DNA from 3 places in the Paenibacillus albicereus genome. Region 1 is predicted to be linked to each of the others. Evidence: predicted binding sites of a transcription regulator. Region 1 holds the regulator's gene; each other region holds the start of a gene.

Region 1 (2,200 bases):
GTCCGCTGCCGGCGTCGGCCCTGTCGCGTGCGGCGGGGGCCATGCTGCCGCTGTACCGGGAGTTCCTCCGCAGCAGGCGATTCGCCGAGCGCTGGTCCGAAGCGGTCCGAGAGGCGGACCTCGATACGCTCCTCAGGCTGTTGAACCGGTTCGTCCCGCGCGAGGAAGTCCAATCGTTCAGTACGAACGGCATCGGCTTTTTTGTCGATCTGCGAGTCCCGCCGCCGCTGGAGCGCTATACGAACGCGACCACGATCGTCCCCGGCACGGCTCAGTTCACCTTCCAGCCGGAAGCGCTGCGGCTGATCAGCCGCGCCATCGTGCCGCTCTACCGTCGGCTGGCATCGAATCCGTCCTACGCGCGGCTGGTGGCGCTGGCGATCAGCCGAAACGACAACGCGAGACTGAAGCGCCTCGTGCTGCCCTATGCCCGCAGCCGCTACCTTGCTGGCATCCAGATCGAGAGCTCCGGCTTCGTCTTGAGGTTCAAATTCCCGGGCACCGGTCTCGTTTATCTGAATGAATTCTTCTACGAGAAGTTCGGCTGAACTCCGCGTGGCACCGCGAAAAACAAGAACCTTTGACAAAAAAACGCGCACTCTGTCGGAGTGCGCGCTTCGGTGAATAAGGGCGAAAAAGGCTGGGTAATGAAGGAAACTCGGCACCGTACTCCGCATTCTCGCGCGGGCGGCCGGGAGCGTCGGACAAGCTTAGTGGATGTCCCGGAACAAGCCGATGACCTTGCCGAGGATGCTGACGTTCTTGAGCCGGATCGGCTCCATGGAGGCGTTCTCCGGCTGCAGCCGGATGTGGTCCTTCTCCTTGTAGAAGGTCTTGACGGTCGCCTCGTCATCCTCCGTCATGGCGACGACGATGTCGCCGTTCGTCGCGGAAGACTGCTGGCGGACGATGACGTAATCGCCGCTATGTATGCCGGCCTCGACCATGCTGTCGCCGATGACGCTGAGCATGAACACGTCGTGATCGCCTACGAAATGAGCGGGAAGCGGGAAGTACTCCTCGATGTTCTCCGTGGCGGTAATCGGCACGCCGGCCGTAACCTTGCCGACGACCGGAATCTTGCTGACTGCGGTCGGGAAGGGAAGCTCTGCCGGAGAATCGCCGTCGAGAATCTCGATCGCGCGCGGCTTCGTGGGATCGCGGCGGATCAGGCCTTTCTTCTCCAGGCGGTCGAGATGGCCGTGGACGGTCGAGCTGGATGCCAGCCCTACCGCTTCGCCGATCTCGCGGACCGAAGGCGGGTATCCCTTGTCGCGGACTTCGTTTTTGATGAAGTCGAGAATCGCCTGCTGGCGGTTGGACACTTTAGACATCGCACTCACTCCAGAATTAGATATAGTAGACCAGCTTGTTTTTCAAAAGTATACCACAGAACCCGAGTTCGTACAAACATAAGTTCGAGAAACAGCTGTTCGCCCGGCCGATCGCAGCGAAGGGAACAAATGTTCCAAAATGCCGTTGACGGAAACAAGCGTTCGTGCTAATCTGATGCCAGAACAAATGTTTGGGGAGTGGATATCATGTTGACGTTATCGGGATACAGCAGTCCAAAACGAGTCGGGTCGTTGCCTGCGGCCGACGGGCTCTCGCCCATGAACGGACCGGTCCGCCGCACTTCGAGCCGGATCCGGCGCGGTTCCCTTTCCGGTACGGCCTTGCAGCGAGCCGAGACGCGCCTGGGGCGAGCTGCGTCCCGTCCCTTCCCCGCAAGGCTTTCGCGCCGGCTGATGCCCTGGGCCGTGTCGGGACTGCTGCTGCTCCTGCTTCTCGTCAGCCTCTGGGGCGTCGGCGGCGCCGAAGGAGCGGAGATCGCTCCTGCTCGCCCGGGAGAGGACACGGTGACCGTCACCGCAGGGGATACGCTGTGGTCGATCGCATCGGCCCACGGGATCGCGGACGATACCCGAGAGGGCGTCTATCGCCTCCAGAAGCGCAATGGACTTTCCTCCCCGTCCATTGAGCCCGGCGACACGCTCATCATTCCGGCCTCGCGCTGAACTTCGGCCCGCATGCGGCCTTTTCTATCGACAGCCATAGATTGTTCTCTTCAGCCCTCCGGCCTCGGCCCGAGGGCCGGGCTGCTTTCTTGACATGTGTTCCCTCATCGTTCAAAGTGAGAAGGAACCGCATTTTCGGCTGAGGGGGGGAGGAATCGGAAGTGGATATCAATGCGCTGATC
Region 2 (2,200 bases), 950 kb from region 1:
TCTAAGCTTTAGATCAGTAATCCATGGAAACAAAAGTGCATAATCTCTAATGCCATAGTAATTTAAAACTATATGAATGGTTTGTACTCCATCTTCGCCAGCATCAGAAGCCATTACAATGTTATTACCCTCAATTCTATCTTCATTCGTAGAAACTCCAGCCAAAGAACCCAGATACCCTATAAAGTGCCCTACAGAAAATGCAGGTAGGATATTAATTTTGTGATACCAAAGATATGGAAATTTACTTTCTAAATTTGGATTTGGAAGAACGGTTATTTGATCTTTCTTCACTTCAAATAAAATAGATTTCAATATATCCCCTCCATCCTAGCAGTATGCAGCATCTTCCAAATATCTGCAATATATGCTATCTTTCGAGTAAAGAGATGGAAGGGATGATTTGATGTTTTTACGTATTGCCGACGCCTTGTTTGGGGAGTTTCGTAGAATCACTTTTGGTTTCATTCTAGCTTTAGCTTCACTTGCCGCCATTGGTTACATAGCGAAATTCTTGGACTCCCTCCAACAATGAACGCCCCGAAGAACAAGATACTCAGGCAAAACAAGCATTTCTTCGTTGCTATGCTCAGCCAAACTCCAGTATCCGTCTGGATGCATGGTGAGCTGCTGGACTATGGAGGCATCATTCAGATGGTGAATCCCATATCAGTAAAGATCAACGATTCATATTATATCCGTAACGTCTGTGAGTTTCGGATACGATAAGAGCCCGTGGGATTACTCCCCGGGCTCCTTTTCATACGACGAATCGGTTAGAGGTCCGGCCTCCTCCCGAAAACGTGCTCAGCGTAATCCCCGATGAGCGCCTGGATCCTACGCTCTGCTTCCTCTGGATGCACCCTCAGGACGTCGGTTATTGACCTGCTCCTATAGGGCACCAGGATCGTCCCCCGTTCCATCCCCAAACGAAGAACGTAGATGTTGGCCGCCTTCAGCTCTTTACGCAGCTCAGCCAGCTTCTGAGCGGACCAAATTGCCATGCCGTAGGTGCAGGCCGAGTAAAGCCTGTTTAGGATGTTGCGATTGGCCTCGAGCGTTTCATAAGCCCTCTCGTACCTACCTGGCATCAACTCAAGGATCGCCACATCCTCGATCATTTCCTGCTCTCGTTTTGTCGGCGCTAAATTCATCCCCAATGCAGATCACCTCTGGGGATAGTATACTGCGAACACTCGTTCTTATACCAGTTGAAAATATTGACGTCAGTCAGCTGCGGTTAAAAAGAACCCACAAACTCTTACCGCGCCCCAACCGAAATCAACAAGGTCGCATCCAGACAAAGCCTCGTACCCCAAATACGTTCCAACGCCTTGGTGGTAGTTGTGGACCTTCTGTCCGATTTCAAACCGCATAAGGATCCCCTCCGTTTTATACATTGTACCCTCACCCAAACCGCCGATCAATCAGCAGCTTGGGTAAGAGTGCGACCATTATTGACGCTGGTCGCTTGCGCCTGCGATCCGATCTTTAGCCGCTGCAGTCGCGGCCCAGGGGAGAGGAATGAGCCGAAGGGTGGCTCTACAGGATCGGCGTGAATGGTGACCGCTGATTGTTGGGCTCAGCGGACGAAGCCTTTGTTGGCCGCCTACATGGAGTAAACGGCATTCGGGCAGCCAGGGGTCAAGGGCACCGGAACGCGAATTCGGGCCGTTTCTGGCCGTCTTGCAATAGGTTACGCCATGATGCACCTCTACATATGGCGGCAAGGTTCGAGAGGAGCTTTCACCGCATGCAAAAAGCCGACCACTTGGGCCGGCTGGATCGTCAAGGCGTTCACGCCTCAGCGGTGTCTCTCTCGATCCTGACAATATCAATATACCATGTCCAAAAGCAAATGGAGTCCTGTCTGCGTGCGAGTTTCAGCCGAGTTGAGATTGAATAAGGTTGGAATTGCTCGAACGCACGATTTCGGCTGTGAGGATCGAGCCCCCGCACCACGGATCGTTGTATCTGCGCCCCTTCAGCCGGCAATATTTACGCTTGGCGTCCGTGCCGTTCTTTGCCTCAATCTGAATGCGCTCCTTCTCCCAGCGGACGCCGACTAGGTATGTAGCCATCTGCAGCACCTCCTGAATGTTTTAAGCGCAGGGCCCAACAATAAGCGAATAAGGCCTTGCCTCTTTGTACCCCGAATCGCACATGATCGTCAGGCTCTTCTGGTTGGCGCGCACGACCG
Region 3 (2,200 bases), 400 kb from region 1:
CGTCGGTCTCCATCGCGGACACCGATACGACCGATCCCATGCAGCCGTGCCGCCGCATGCGCTGGCACACCTCGACGACCAGCTCGAGCAGCACGACCTCGATGTCCGCCAGGCAGCGGTACATGCGCCAGCGCAGCGCCTTGCCGTGGCCGACGGACTTGAGCGGATGGCGGATGCCGGAGACGACCGGGCTCGGATCGATGCCGCGCGCCGTCTGCCAGTAGTAGCCGGCCTGGATGTCGCTTTGCCGCCCCATCTCGAGCCGCATCCGCCGCTTGAACTCCGGGAACTCCAGCCGCGCGATGTCGCCGATCGTCTGGAGCCCCATCCGGTTGAAATGGCGGGTCATCCGCGAGGCGACCATGAACATCTGGTGCACCGGAAGCGTCCACAGCGTCGAATCCAGCGTCTCGCGGCTCAGCTCGAACACGCCCTCCGGGCTTTTCTTGGCATAGTTGTCGGTGGCCATCTTGGCCAGGATCTTGGTCGGCCCGATTCCGACCCGGGACCAGATGCCCGTCGACAGCTGGATGTGGTTCTGGATGTCGAGCGCCGTCCGCCTCGCTCCGCCGTAGTACGCCGCCGATCCCGTCACGTCGAGGAACTGCTCGTCGATGCTGTAGGGCTCGACCTGATCCGTGTACGTCTCGAAAATCTGCGTGATGAACAGCGACACCTCGATGTAGCGCTGCATCCTCGGCCGGATGACGACGAGCTCCGGACAGAGCGCCAGCGCCTCTCCGACCCGCGAGGCCGTCGTCACGCCGCGCGCCTTGGCGAGCGGGCACGCCGCCAGCACGATGCCGTTCATCCGCGACGGGTCGCCGACGGCCACGGGCTTGTCGTGATATTCGGGATGCGCCGCCTTTTCCGCCGAAGCATAGAACGACTGGCAGTCCGCCAGCAGGATCACTCTCTCCACCGGGCACACCTCCTGCTCTCTAGGGAACGGACCCTGCGGAGAGCGGGCCGCATTCCCTGCTGATGGCTGAAACGAATGTATGTTCGCGTCTTGCTCTAGACGTATTATATACCGAATGTATGTTCCCTATGCAAGGGGGAAAATAAGGAAGCTCACGCCGAACAGCCCGGAGGCCTCCGAAGAGGCTTCCGGGCTGAGCAGCGGCGATCCGACAGGAGGAGAACGCGCCTCAGAGAGTGCGGCCCCCGCAGGGTCCGAGCCGGCCGAGGCTTGCGCCGTCTGGGCGATTTGTCGGCTGCTTGCCGGGTCAATCCAGCTTGATGTCCGCGATGACGCCCGCCGGCTCGAAGCCGAGGCGGCGATAGACGCGGTTGGAGTCGGGATAGGCGAGGTCCGCGTACAGCATCGGCACGAGGCCTTGGGCGGCGATGCGGCCGGCTACGGCGGCGACGAGCGCGCCGCCGTAGCCCCGGCGCCTGCGCTCCGGGGGCGTGTACACGGCGTTGATGCGCCCGTGCCGAGGCGATGCGCCGCCGTAGCCCGCCATCGCGGACGGCTCGACGCCGTCCTCCCATGCGTAGAGCTTGTCCGCCCGGATGAGCGTGTCGGCCGTGGCCAGCTGGCCGGCGGCGTCGGCCGGCTCGCCGTATACGTCGCGGACCATGCCGGCGAGGAATTCCGCCGCGAGCTCGCGCTCGTCCGCGCGGAACAGGCGCATCCGCCCGGAGACGCCGGACGGCGGGCGCAGCGCGGGAGCCTCATAGGCTTCCATGACCATGCTGACCCGCGGCCGCCTGCCCGTGCGCGCGCCATGCCGCGCCGCGAAGCGCTCCGCCTCGTCCGGCGAGCCGGACACGCCGGGCAGAAGCGCGTCCGCCAGCGCTTCGTCCAGCTCGTCCAGCCGGCGCTCCCGCTCCTGCGGCCCGAGCTCCGGCGACAGCCAGAGCCAGCCGTTTCGGCCCGGCGACTGGGCGAAGACGAGCCGCCCGTCGGCCGAGCGCAGCCGCCTCGACTCCGGCACGGCACTGATGGCATGGATCAAATTGAATGCCGTCTCCTGACGGGCGAACGGCTCCTGCTCCAGCGTGCCGTCTCCCGGACGATAAGGCCGCATGCTCCACGCTCCTTTTTCGGCCGCTTCGGCGCGGCAAACCTCTCCTGCGATAGCGGACGGGCCCGGCTCCGCCTTGCCCGTCCGCCCTTCCGTTTTTTCCAGTCTATCCCTTTCCCCTTCCTTTGTACACCCCGTCCTCGGCCCGCCGAACGGTCATGCCCGCA

The links. The regulator LexA, encoded in region 1, represses DNA repair genes until DNA is damaged. The targets are predictions, from matches to a motif close to CGAACATATGTTCG.
Region 2: HGI30_RS15320 (YhjD family protein) is a predicted target of LexA. The motif match lies at 1,190-1,203, and genes of this name have one in related genera.
Region 3: HGI30_RS12785 (DNA polymerase IV) is a predicted target of LexA. The motif match lies at 995-1,008, and genes of this name have one in related genera.

What each region holds. Positions count from the first base shown of each region.
Region 1 is NZ_CP051428.1:2,476,192-2,478,391, forward strand. Features, by position in the region: gene HGI30_RS10920 (hypothetical protein) at 1-548, shown strand, start outside; gene lexA (transcriptional repressor LexA) at 711-1,334, opposite strand; gene HGI30_RS10930 (LysM peptidoglycan-binding domain-containing protein) at 1,749-2,018, shown strand; gene HGI30_RS10935 (DUF896 domain-containing protein) at 2,180-2,200, shown strand, end outside.
Region 2 is NZ_CP051428.1:3,425,916-3,428,115, forward strand. Features, by position in the region: gene HGI30_RS15315 (DUF4145 domain-containing protein) at 1-315, opposite strand, end outside; gene HGI30_RS15320 (YhjD family protein) at 777-1,121, opposite strand; gene HGI30_RS15325 (hypothetical protein) at 1,884-2,081, opposite strand; gene HGI30_RS15330 (hypothetical protein) at 2,103-2,200, opposite strand, start outside.
Region 3 is NZ_CP051428.1:2,876,166-2,878,365, forward strand. Features, by position in the region: gene HGI30_RS12785 (DNA polymerase IV) at 1-922, opposite strand, end outside; gene HGI30_RS12790 (GNAT family N-acetyltransferase) at 1,230-2,036, opposite strand; gene HGI30_RS12795 (DMT family transporter) at 2,190-2,200, opposite strand, start outside.